4 regions of the Nissabacter archeti genome follow, and region 1 is predicted to be linked to each of the others. Evidence: predicted binding sites of a transcription regulator. Region 1 holds the regulator's gene; each other region holds the start of a gene.
The links. The regulator Fur, encoded in region 1, represses iron uptake genes when iron is present. The targets are predictions, from matches to a motif close to ATAATAATGAGAACNACTATCAA.

Region 1 (3,112 bases):
GGAGACGCGTTGCCTGTTGCCGCAACTCGGCTCCGGCCCCTACAGCGACAATAACGGCAGCGGCTATTTCAGCCGGGCGGACTATATCGAGATTGTGAAGTATGCGCAGGCACGGCAGATTAACGTCATCCCGGAGATAGACATGCCTGCCCACGCCAGGGCGGCGATTGTCTCCATGGAGGCGCGCTACCAGCGGCTGCAACAGGCCGGTAAACCTGAAGAGGCGGGGGCTTACCGGTTGCTCGACCCGACGGACACCTCCAATACCACCTCCGTGCAGTATTACGATCGCCGCAGTTACCTCAACCCGTGCCTGCCGTCGTCGTTGCGCTTTGTGGATAAAGTGGTAAGCGAAATTGCTGCGATGCACCAGGAAGCGGGGCAACCGCTCACCACCTGGCACTTTGGCGGGGATGAGGCGAAAAACATCCGCCTTGGGCCGGGGTATCAGGACCTGAATGCCCCGGCAGACCCGGCGAAAGGGGCCATCGACCTGAGTAAAGAGGATCAGCCGTGGTCAAAATCCACTGTCTGTCAGGCGCTGGTGAAATCCGGGAAAGTGGCGGCGTTTGATCACCTCTCCAGCTATTTTGCCGTAGAGGTCAGCAAGCTGGTCAAGGCGCGCGGCATTGACCGGATGCAGGCCTGGCAGGATGGCCTGAAAGATGCGAAAGATGCCCGCGCTTTCGCCACGTCGCGGGTGGGGGTCAATTTCTGGGACACCCTCTACTGGGGCGGTGCGCAGAGCGCCGGGGAATGGGCAGCCAAAGGGTATGAAATTACGCTCTCCAACCCGGATTACCTCTACTTTGACAAACCCTATGAGGTCAGCGCGCGTGAGCCGGGCTACTACTGGGCCACGCGCGCCAGCGATGAGGCCAAGATCTTCAGCTTCGCGCCGGACAACCTGCCGCAGAACGCCGAAACCTCCGTTGACCGTGACGGCAACGCCTTTACCGCCCGCGGCGATGCCCCGTGGCCGGGCGCGCACGGCATGTCCGGGCAGGCCTGGAGCGAAACCATCCGCACCGACAGTGACCTGGAATACCGTATCTATCCGCGCCTGATGGTGCTGGCCGAGCGCGCCTGGCACCGTGCAGACTGGGAACTGCCGTACAAAGCCGGGCGGGAGTACCAGGGCGGCAAAACCCATTGGGTTAACCGCGATAAGCTGGCGGCGGACTGGCAGCGTTTCGCCAACCTGATGGGGCAGCGCGAGATCGCGAAGCTGGATCGTCACGGCGTCGCCTATCGCCTGCCGGTACCCGGCGCACGCATCGTAAACGGTAAGCTTGACGCCAATGTGTCACTGCCGGGCCTCACCATCCAGTATTCACAGGACGGCGTAAATTGGCAGACATACCGGGCAGAGGCCAAACCGGGCGTGGAAAAAGGCGTCTGGGTGCGTACCCTCAGCCCGGACGGCAAACGCAGCGGGCGCAGCGAGCAGGTCGGGCTCTGACGTAACGCCGCATAACGCGACAGTGCAGCGCAATATTATGGCCCCGGCAAACCGGGGCTTTTTTATCGCCACAGGGCGGGGCCGCCGGAAAAAGGGCGAAAAAAAACCGCATCAATGCGGTTTTTCGGCTGCAACGGCAAAAGGGCACCGGGTGCCCCAGGCAGCGATTACTTCTCGTGCAATCCTTCGTTTTCGCGGCAATCGCCCGCTTCACAATGACCATAGAGGTAGAGGCTATGGTTGGTCAGCTTAATGCCGTGTTTCTTGGCAATTTCACGCTGACGAATCTCAATGGATTCATCGCTGAACTCGATCACTTTTCCGCAATCCAGGCAGATCAGGTGATCGTGGTGGTGCTGCTGAGTCAGTTCGAACACTGACTTACCGCCTTCAAAATTGTGGCGGGTGACAATGCCGGCGTCATCAAATTGGTTCAGCACGCGGTATACCGTGGCCAGGCCAATCTCTTCGCCCATGTCGATCAACTTCTTATAAAGATCTTCCGCACTGACGTGGTGGCAGGTCGGATCTTGTAACACTTCCAGGATCTTGAGTCGCGGAAGCGTGACTTTCAGGCCGGCCTTTTTTAATGCGGTGTTGTTGTCAGTCATGCGGATTCTGTCCTGTTACTATGCTATTCACGTTTAGGCATACAGCCTATGACATCGGTCGGCGCAAAGGTTTTAGTTGCGTCTCATTATAGAACTGAGCCGCTCAAAATGAAAACGCCGCCTGCTTGCGTTGTGCGGGTTGCGGGCTACTTTTGCAACACGTTGATGGATAGGAAATACGCGGGGCCCAGTGTACCCCGATACTGGATAAAGTTACAAACTTGTAGCCAATATTTCGGTGCCGGGCAGGGGAAACAGGGCCCTTTTGGTTGAAAATCAACCGCCGGGGCCGGGGGTATTAACCGAGGATTTCCGCCAGGCTCAGCTCCTGGGTAATCTGCTTGACCCACGCGTCAACGCGTTCGTTGGTCAGTTCCGGCTGACGGTCTTCGTCAATGGCCAGGCCGATAAAGTGGGTGTCATCGGCCAGCCCTTTGGAGGCTTCGAAATGGTAGCCTTCGGTTGGCCAATGGCCGACCAGTACCGCGCCGCGCGGTTCAATGATGTCACGCACGGTGCCCATCGCATCACAGAAATACTCGGCGTAATCTTCCTGGTCACCGCAGCCAAACAGGGCCACCAGTTTGCCTTCGAAATCGATCTCTTCCAGCGTCGGGAAGAAATCATCCCAGTCACACTGCGCTTCGCCGTAGTACCAGGTCGGGATGCCCAGCAGCAGGATGTCGAACTTTTCCAGATCTTCCTTGCTGCTTTTGGCGATGTCGTGCACCTCGGCAACATCGTTGCCCAGTTGCTTCTGGATCATTTTGGCGATGTTTTCCGTGTTTCCGGTATCGGACCCGAAGAAGATTCCCACTACGGCCATATGCTTCTCTAACCTCTTGTTCTTAATAAGTAAACCTGCCACTGACAGGCGCTGATGCTGCTGATGATAGCAAAGTCACCGCCGGGTGAACATCATCACGCCGTCCGGCCTGCACTTGCCGGTGCCGGCAACCCTCACCGGCAGACAGAATGGTGAAATATTCTATCGGCCAAAAAACAGAGGTGTTATCGCCTTTGTGTGCTGAAAGTAACT
Region 2 (3,112 bases), on a different contig from region 1:
CCGTCAGCACCGGGAAATCCGCCACCGGCTGCTCCCAGAGCTCGCGGCACAATGTGGTGCTGTAGACCAGGATAAACAGGCTCAGCGCCAGCATCAGCAGGTCAGCCACGGTGGCGAAAACCTTCTGCCACACCGGCGGCAGCCGGTCAGTGACCATGCCGACCGCGATGTGCGAGCCGGCGCGGTAACTCACCGCCGCGCCGACAAAGGTAAAGGTCACCATGCAGATGATCGACACCGGCTCCGGCCAGGAGAGCGCCTGGTTCAGCGTATAGCGGTAGAAGATGCCGATGGGGATCACCACCACCATCAGCAGCAGTGCCAGGCCGGAGATCCACATCGCTATCCGGTAGAGCACATCCATCGACGAAAGATAATAACGGGCCATACTTTCCCCCGGTTAACAGGCTGGACGTGAACGGGCTTATTTCACGTCGTTGATTTTATTCACCAGATCCTGATGGGCTTTGCCGAACTGATCGCGTACCGGCTGGGTGGCGTCATAGAAATATTTGGTGTCCATCTCCTGGAAGGTCACGCCGCCGGCTTTCATGGTCTGCAACGCTTTTTCGTTATACGCGGCCCAGAGCTGGCGCTGTTCGGCCTGCGCCTCTTTGGCCAGCTTCAGGAGCAGTTGCTGATCCTCGCTGCTTAATTTGTCCCATTTGGTTTTGGAGTAGAGGAACAGCTCGGGAATAATGAAGTGGCGGGTCAGGGTGTAATATTTCGCCACCGGCAAATAGTTATGCGCGACAAAGGTCGGCGGGTTGTTTTCCGTGCCGTCAATGACGCCGGTCTGCATCCCGCTGAAGACTTCGCTCACGCCCATCACCACCGCGTTCGCCCCCATCGCTTTCAGCGTCGCCAGCGCCACCGGGCTGCCCTGCACACGGATCTTCATGCCTTTCAGGTCTTCCGGTTTGGTCAGCGGGGTTTTGGTGATCATGTTGCGGGTGCCGGAATCCATCCAGCCGAGGAATACCAGCCGGGATTTCGGGTCATTGGTGATGTTATTGCCGATCTCCTGCCCGACCTGGCTGTCGAGCACCTTATGCATATGCTCTTCATCGCGGAAAATATAGGGCAGGGTGAAGACCTCAATCTCCGGCAGAATAGCGGCGACCGGGGCCATTGACACGCGGATCAGATCAATGGCGCCAATCTGCGCCTGCTCGATCATCTGTTTCTCATCGCCCAGCACGCCGCCGGGAAAGGTTTTGATCTCCAGCCGCCCGTCGGTGGCTTTCTCCAGTTTTTCGCCCATATGCTGCACCGCCACCACATTCGGGTAACCCTGCGGATGCACATCCGCGGCTTTAATGGTCTGGGCGAGGGTCTGATGGCTGATAAACAGCGTGGTGGAAAACAGGCTCAGGGCCAGCAGGGATTTTCGCAGTATCATGATGCTCTCCAGGGGCAGGAAAAAGCCGGGAAAAGTAAGTGGAAAATGCGGGTTTGTTAAATTTGAAACATTTTATTAACGCGATTATACACTTTGAAATGCTATTGAAAATTTCTTGAAATGGCTTTTTAAAGCAAATCCGATCTGCGTCACGGCCAGCGCTGGCGCGGCCTCCGGATTTGTGATGTGGCTAAAAAAACAGCGCTTCCCGCCCCGGCTTTCCGGCCTCCTCTCTGCGTGCTGCCGGCTTTTCTTATGGATATTCCACTTGCATTGACCTTGATCTCTTGCGTACGTAAATAATAATGAGAACCACTATCAATCCGCGCTGTGTTTGATATGATCCCGCACTGATTTATTTCTTCCAACGTTGATGATTTAGGGTGGAGGCGTAGCGTGAAATTGGCTCGCATGATGATGAAGTTGGGGATGCCCACATCTGCCGTGGCAGTACAGAAAACAACACCGCGCCGCGGCCGGCTGGCGCTGGCCTCCCTGTGCCTGATGGCCGGGCTGAGCGGCCCGGCACTGGCGGCCCCGGCAACCACTACCGCGCCGGCTGCGCAGAGCGCGCAGGCAGACGCCGCCCCGGCGGCCCCGGTGATGGCCGCGGATCCGCAGCCGTCCGCGCCTGCCGCCCAGCCGGTCATTCCGCAGGACTTGTCCGTGCTTGGGATGTATCACCACGCCGACGCGGTGGTGAAAACCGTGATGATTGGCCTGCTGCTGGCCTCGGTGGTCACCTGGGCGATCCTGTTTGCCAAGGGCAGCGAGTTGCTGGCCGCCAAACGCCGCCTGCGCCGTGAGCTGCGCGCGCTGGCCCCGGTGACCACGCTGGACGAAGCCGCTGCCGTGATGGAGGGCTTTGATGACAAGAGCCTCAGCGCCCGGTTGCTGGCCGATGCACAAAACGAGCTGGAGCTGTCGGCGCAGTCTGCTGACATCGCCGGGATTAAAGACCGTACCAGCTTCCGCCTGGAGCGCCGCGTGGCGGCTGCCGGCCGCCACATGGGGCGCGGCAACGGTTTCCTGGCGACCATCGGCGCGATTTCGCCGTTTGTCGGCCTGTTCGGCACCGTCTGGGGCATCATGAACAGCTTTATCGGCATCGCCGAAACCCAGACCACCAACCTCGCCGTGGTGGCACCGGGCATTGCGGAAGCGCTGCTGGCGACCGCCATCGGGCTGGTGGCCGCGATTCCGGCGGTGGTGATCTACAACATCTTCGCCCGCCTGATTGCCGGCTACCGCCACCTGCTGGGGGATGTCGCGGCACAGTTGCTGCTGTTGCAGGGGCGTGACCTGGACCTGGCGGCCAACGCCGGTACCAAACGCGCGAATCCGCAACTGCGCGTGGGGTAACTGACGATGGCGATGCGTTTGAATGACGACCTGGATGAAAGCGGGGAAATGCATGAGATCAACGTGACGCCGTTTATCGACGTGATGTTGGTTCTGCTGATCATCTTTATGGTGGCCGCACCGCTGGCCACTGTGGACGTGCGGGTTAACCTGCCGGCCTCGACCAGCAAGCCGTCGCCGCGCCCGGAAAAACCGCTGTTCCTGACGGTCAATGCGGAGAAACAGCTGTTTGTTGGCGATGTGCCGGTGCCGCGTGAGCAACTCACCGCACAACTGGCGCAGCAGACCCACGGCGACAAAGAGACCACCATTTTCTTCCGCGCGGACAAATCCGTGGACTACGAAACG
Region 3 (3,112 bases), on a different contig from region 1:
TGCTATGCGCCGCGGACATCCTGGTTTGGGGTGCGTGGGCACCGTGGTTAGGCACAATACGGATGCTCATGGCGATCGCTCTCCTGATGAATGGCCGTCGTCGTGACAGTGCCAATAGAACAAATCGGTTCTGTTCCCGTCTCAACAGCGCTAAGGTGGGCACTTCTGCCCTTTCCGGCACAGTACCACAGTAACCCTGTGGGTGTTAAAAATCAGGTACAGGCTCGTGAACGAACGTACAAAACAGAGTAACGGCGCAGTCACCGCCGGCGACGCACCGCGTGACGGCGCGCAACAGCGTCAGGTTTTCCAGCGCACCCGGCTGGCCACCGCCGAAGCGGACTGGCTGGCGGAAGAGGTGCCGGTGGCACTGGTGTATAACGGCATCTCCCATGTGGTGATGATGGCAACGCCCAAAGACCTGGAGGCGTTTGCGCTCGGTTTTTCGCTGTCTGAAGGCATTATCGAGACACCGCAGGAGATTTACGGCATCGACATTCTCCCCTCCTGCAACGGCATTGAAGTGCAGGTGGAGTTGTCCAGCCGCCGTTTTGCCGGGCTGAAGGAGCGCCGCCGCGCGATGGCGGGCCGCACCGGCTGCGGGGTGTGTGGGGTGGAGCAGCTCGGCGATCTTTTCCGCCCGCTGGCACCGCTGCCGTTTACCCAGCAGTTTGAGCTGGCCCGGCTCGATGGCGCGCTGGCGTCGCTTAAGGAATATCAGCCGGTCGGCCAGCTTACCGGTTGCACCCATGCTGCCGCCTGGGTCGCCCCGGAGGGCACATTGCTCGGCGGGTGTGAGGATGTCGGCCGCCACGTGGCGCTCGACAAACTGCTGGGCGTGCGCAGCGGGAAACCGGGGTGGCAGGCGGGCGCGGTGCTGGTGTCCAGCCGTGCCAGTTATGAAATGGTGCAAAAAGCCGCGATGTGCGGCGCGGAAATTCTGTTCGCCGTCTCCGCGGCCACTACGCTTGCGGTGGAAGTGGCCGAACGCTGCAACCTGACGCTGGTCGGCTTCAGCAAACCGGGGCGCGCCACTGTCTATACCCATCCGCAACGGCTGTACTGACGCGCTTAGATCGATTTTCCTGCCGATATTTCAGTGCGCTATAAGTCACGGATACCGCCCCGCGCCACCGCCGGGGCGGTCTGAGATAATCATTTTCAATATCATTTAATTAACTATAATGATCCCACTGCTTACGCGGTGCTTGCACCTGCCCTGCGCCGCAAAACACCAATGGAGATGAAGAATATGAGTTACTCACTGCCATCCCTGCCTTACGCATACGACGCACTTGAGCCGCATTTCGACAAGCAGACGATGGAGATCCATCACACCAAACATCACCAGACTTACGTCAATAACGCCAATGCCGCGCTGGAAAGCCTGCCGGAACTGGCTGCCCTGCCGGTTGATGAACTGATCACCAAACTGGACCAGGTACCGGCTGACAAGAAAACCGTGCTGCGTAACAACGCCGGCGGCCACGCCAACCACAGCCTGTTCTGGAAAGGCCTGAAAATCGGCACCACCCTGCAGGGTGAGCTGAAAGACGCCATCGAACGTGATTTCGGCAGCATCGACAGCTTCAAAGAAACCTTTGAGAAAGCGGCTGCGACCCGTTTCGGTTCCGGCTGGGCCTGGCTGGTGCTGAAAGATGACGGCAAACTGGCTGTGGTTTCCACCGCAAACCAGGACAACCCGCTGATGGGCGAAGCCGTTGCCGGTGCTTCCGGTTACCCGCTGCTGGGTCTGGATGTGTGGGAACACGCTTACTATCTGAAATACCAGAACAAACGCCCGGACTACATCAAGGCGTTCTGGAACGTGGTGAACTGGGATGAAGCGGCTGCACGTTTCGCTGCGAAAAAATAATTCCCGTTACACACGCGGCCCCGGCCGCGGTTGACCACAAGAATGCCGGCGCCTGCGCTGGCATTTTTTATGCGCTGCCATAAGCTGGAAGCATCCGCAGGCGTCGCCTGCCACGCAAAGGAGAGACTATGCACTATCCTCAGGTGTTTATCGGCCCGGTCACTGAGCATGAAACCATGCGCCCGAGCGCCATCAGCAAACGGGCCGCAGAAGGCCGGATTTTGCTGACGCCGCTCGGCCTGGAGGGTGACCAGCAGGCAGAAACGCATGTGCATGGCGGGCCGGATCGCGCCCTGTGCCACTTCCCGCGTGAGCATTACGCTCACCTGAGCCAGCAGTTCCCGCAGCAGGCAGAGCACTTCCAGCCGCCCGGCTTTGGCGAAAATATCTCGACGCTCGGCCTCACTGAGCAGAACGTCTTTATCGGGGATATTTTCCGCTGGGGCGAGGCGCTGATCCAGATAACGCAGCCGCGCTCCCCCTGCTACAAGATCGGGATTCACCTGGGCGTGGCGCAGCTTTCACACATTATCCAGCAGAGCGGCCGCTGTGGCTGGCTCTACCGCGTGCTGTCGCCGGGTTACATCAGTGACGGGCAGCCGCTGGAGCTACTGACGCGCAACAGCGAGGTCAGCGTCGCGGAGGCCATTTCGATCGCCTTTAACCAGCCTTATGACGAAGAGCAGTACCGGCGGCTGTTAGGGGCAGCCGGGCTGGCCGCGAGCTGGAGCAAGAAGATGCAGGTCAGGCTGGAGAGCCGGAAGATTGAGAGTTTCAGCGCCCGGATGGACGGCAAACCGCAGGGCGGCTGAAACAGAGAGGCGGGCCGGTAAGCCACCGGCCCGGCAGGTTCAGAACGGTTTTTTCGCGTAGCCGGTCACGACTTTCAGGCCCATTTCGCGGCCCAGGGCCGTCATCGGGTGAACCACGATCAGCCCGCGCACGCTCTTTTTCAGGGTGCCCATATCAGCCTGCTCTTTTTTGGAGATTTCACGGCTGAACGGCAGGCGGGAGAGTTCCTGCGCCTGTTTGCTCAGTTTGCTGATCTGCACCTCTTTCAGGCGGGCGATCTCTTTAACCAGCTTCTCTTTCTCTTCTTCGTGCTTGGCGATCAACTCACCGTTACCCTGCGCGAGGATGGCCGCGTCTTTGTGGTTCAGGGCATCCAGCTTGTCGCTGAGGAGTTTGATCTCTGCTTTTTCTTTTTCTTTCATAGTCATGGCCCGTTTATGCCGC
Region 4 (3,112 bases), on a different contig from region 1:
CTGCTGGGACGGCGTCAACCTTCACCCCGCCATCGGGGTAAAAAATGCCGATTATGCGGTAAATGATGTCTGCCCGGCGGCGTACCCGGTCAAGATCCCGATGGTGAACATGAACATCGCTTACCTGATCCCCAACTCGACGCCGATAGACATGACCAAAGTCGAGCTGTCGCTGGACCCGGTGATCGTGAACGGCAAGGTGGTTGAACAGTGGGGCTCTATCTACAGCGCCCACGGCGATTTTATGAATGGCTGGACGACGCAGGGCGCGGATTTTATGGCGAACCACTGCATGAACCTCGGCCTCTCCTGCGACACCAACATCCCGTTTGCCTACGAGATGGCGTTGCAGGACGTCACAATCAGCAACCTTGATCAGGCAGACAAAAATTTTGCCGGGGAAGAGACGCTGCACGTGCAGGATAACTGGCAGGGCACCCGCAGCCGGAACAAAGAGGAGATTGGGCTTATCCAGTTCACGATCCCGGCCTGGCCGCCGGAGCTGGATATCAATAACAACACGGAGTTCACGTATAAAATCCGGCTGTTTGGCGGCAATGTCTCTGATGCCAATGCCCGAACTATTTATCTCTACGGCACCACCAATGAATGGGACGAGCACACCACCACCTGGAACAGCCGCCCGGCCTGTAATGGCAATGCCGCCGGATCGCTGTATGCCAATAACAAACAGTCTTACCGTTATATTCCGGTGGATGCCGCCGTCAAAGAGGCGATTAAAAACAAACAAACCACCATCTCTTTCTGCATTGGCGGCGAACGTAAGGGCCATGCGTACGCCTTCAGTTCAGCCGAAAGCCCCAACCCGCCGATATTAATGTTGCAGGGATTTAAAAAATAATACGCACGCTATTTATTAATCGTGAAACCCGTAACCATAAAGTTACGGGTTTTTATTTATGTGCGACAAATAGGTTAATAAAAAATAGCCTCGTATTTCATGAGGCCATTTCTTCAGCATATCCGCCGGGGACACTCTATTTCTGCTTGAGTTTAAAATTTCATCCGAATATGATTCTGCCTTCATAATAATAATTCTCGTTTACATTCCTGTTTACCATCATCAGAGAAGCGACCATGCGCACACACTCAGGCACCATGATCCCGGCGGCCTTTCCTCTTGGGAAAGTGACCCTTGCCATTGCGGTTACGTTAGGCACGTTCGTATTACCCGCTACGGCGGCAGAGGGCGACCCGGCGCAAACGGGTGATACCATTACCGTCGTCGGCAGCGGGCCGGATGTGGCGCAGGAAAGCGCATGGGGGCCGGCCGCGACCGTGGCGGCCAAGCGGAGTGCTACCGGCACCAAAACCGATACACCGCTGGTGAAAACACCGCAGTCCGTCTCTGTCGTGACCAGTGACGAGCTGGAAATGCGCCAGCCGGACACGGTAAAAGAGGCGCTGAGCTACACGCCGGGCGTGTTCGCCAGCCGCGGCAGCTCCGACATTCTTGATGCGGTGTCCATCCGCGGCTTTACCAATACCAACACCAACCAGTACCTGGACGGCATTAAACTCCAGGGCGATAACTATTCCGAAGTGTCGATGGACCCGTACTTCCTCGAGCGGGTGGAAGTGCTGCGCGGCCCGTCCTCCGTGCTGTACGGCAAAAGCAACCCCGGCGGCCTGGTCTCTATGGTCAGCAAACGCCCGACCACCGAGACCCTGCGTGAAGTGCAGTTCTCGATGGGTACTGACAACCTCTACCAGACCGGGTTTGATTTCGGCGGTGCCATCGATGACAACGGCGTTTACAGCTACCGCCTGACCGGGCTGGCGCGCAGCCAGGATGCCCAGCAGGAGATGTCCCAGGAGAAGCGTTACGCCATCGCGCCGTCCTTTACCTGGCACCCGGATGACAACACCACCTTCACCTTCCTGAGCAACTTCCAGAACGATCCGGAAGCGGGCTACTACGGCTGGCTGCCGCTGCAAGGCACCGTGGTGCCGTACACCGATGCCAACGGCAACCAGCGCAAACTGCCGGTGAACTACACCGAAGGCGAGCAGGAGGACAAGTTCTCCCGCAACCAGAAGATGGTGGGTTACAGCGCCGAGCACGCGTTCAACGACACCTGGACGGTGCGCCAGAACCTGCGCTACACCATGCTGAGCACCCACTACATCGGCCACTACGGTAACGGCTATGTCGCCCCGGCGACCATCCAGCGTGCCTTTGTCGACTCCAGCGAGAAGCTGAGTAACTTCGACGTGGACACCCAGGCGCAGGCCAAATTCGGCACCGGCCAGGTTGACCACACCCTGCTGATGGGCGTGGACTACATGCGGATGCGTAACGACATCAACGCGGACTACGCGTCCACCAGCAGCATCAATATGACCGCACCGCAGTACGGCAATGATGACTACGATGTCTACTTCCGTTACAACATCCTGAACCGCCAGGAGCAGACCGGCCTCTACGTGCAGGATCAGGCAGAGTGGAACCACTGGCTGCTGACCCTGGGCGGCCGTTATGACTTCGCCAAAAGCACGGTGCTGACCCGCAGCAGCGGTGCCACCGACAAAGACCGCGATGAGCAGTTCACCTGGCGCGGCGGCCTGAACTACCTGTTCGACAACGGGATTTCGCCGTACTTCAGCTACAGCGAATCCTTTGAGCCGGTCAGCGGTGCCACCCAAAGCGGTAAATCGTTCGACCCGTCCCACGGCAAGCAGTATGAAGCCGGGGTGAAATATATCCCGCAAGACCAGCCGATCAGCCTGACGGCGGCGGTTTACCAGCTGACCAAAGACAACAACCTGACGGCCGACCCGACTAACAGCAGCTTCAGCGTGCAGTCCGGCGAAATCCGCTCACGCGGCATCGAGCTGGAAGCGAAAGCCGCAGTCAATGCCAACGTCAACCTGACGGCGTCTTACACCTTCACCGACGCGGAATACACCAAAGACACCAACCTGAAGGGCCAGCGCCCGGTGGAAGTGCCGCGTAACATGGCGTCGCTGTGGGCGGATTACACCTTCCATGAGACGGCGCTCAGCGGCCTGACCCTCGGCAGCGGTGTGCGCTATGTGGGCGCGACCAACACCATTGACGCCGCTAACCAGCAATACAACGTGGCGGCCT

Region 2: a site for Fur is predicted at 1,702-1,724, ahead of exbB (tol-pal system-associated acyl-CoA thioesterase). Genes of this name have one in related genera too.
Region 3: a site for Fur is predicted at 1,149-1,171, ahead of sodA (superoxide dismutase [Mn]). Genes of this name have one in related genera too.
Region 4: a site for Fur is predicted at 1,047-1,069, ahead of fhuA (ferrichrome porin FhuA). Genes of this name have one in related genera too.

The regions. Positions count from the first base shown of each region.
Region 1 is NZ_JAERKB010000003.1:292,992-296,103, forward strand. Features, by position in the region: gene JK232_RS05795 (beta-N-acetylhexosaminidase) at 1-1,462, shown strand, start outside; gene fur (ferric iron uptake transcriptional regulator) at 1,630-2,073, opposite strand; gene fldA (flavodoxin FldA) at 2,372-2,899, opposite strand.
Region 2 is NZ_JAERKB010000006.1:41,150-44,261, reverse strand. Features, by position in the region: gene JK232_RS09220 (TRAP transporter small permease) at 1-388, opposite strand, end outside; gene JK232_RS09215 (TRAP transporter substrate-binding protein) at 425-1,402, opposite strand; gene exbB (tol-pal system-associated acyl-CoA thioesterase) at 1,832-2,764, shown strand; gene exbD (TonB system transport protein ExbD) at 2,771-3,112, shown strand, end outside.
Region 3 is NZ_JAERKB010000002.1:106,241-109,352, reverse strand. Features, by position in the region: gene fdhE (formate dehydrogenase accessory protein FdhE) at 1-70, opposite strand, end outside; gene fdhD (formate dehydrogenase accessory sulfurtransferase FdhD) at 227-1,066, shown strand; gene sodA (superoxide dismutase [Mn]) at 1,253-1,876, shown strand; gene yiiM (6-hydroxyaminopurine reductase) at 2,005-2,688, shown strand; gene JK232_RS03305 (YibL family ribosome-associated protein) at 2,728-3,090, opposite strand.
Region 4 is NZ_JAERKB010000005.1:206,403-209,514, forward strand. Features, by position in the region: gene JK232_RS08505 (CBM96 family carbohydrate-binding protein) at 1-862, shown strand, start outside; gene fhuA (ferrichrome porin FhuA) at 1,099-3,112, shown strand, end outside.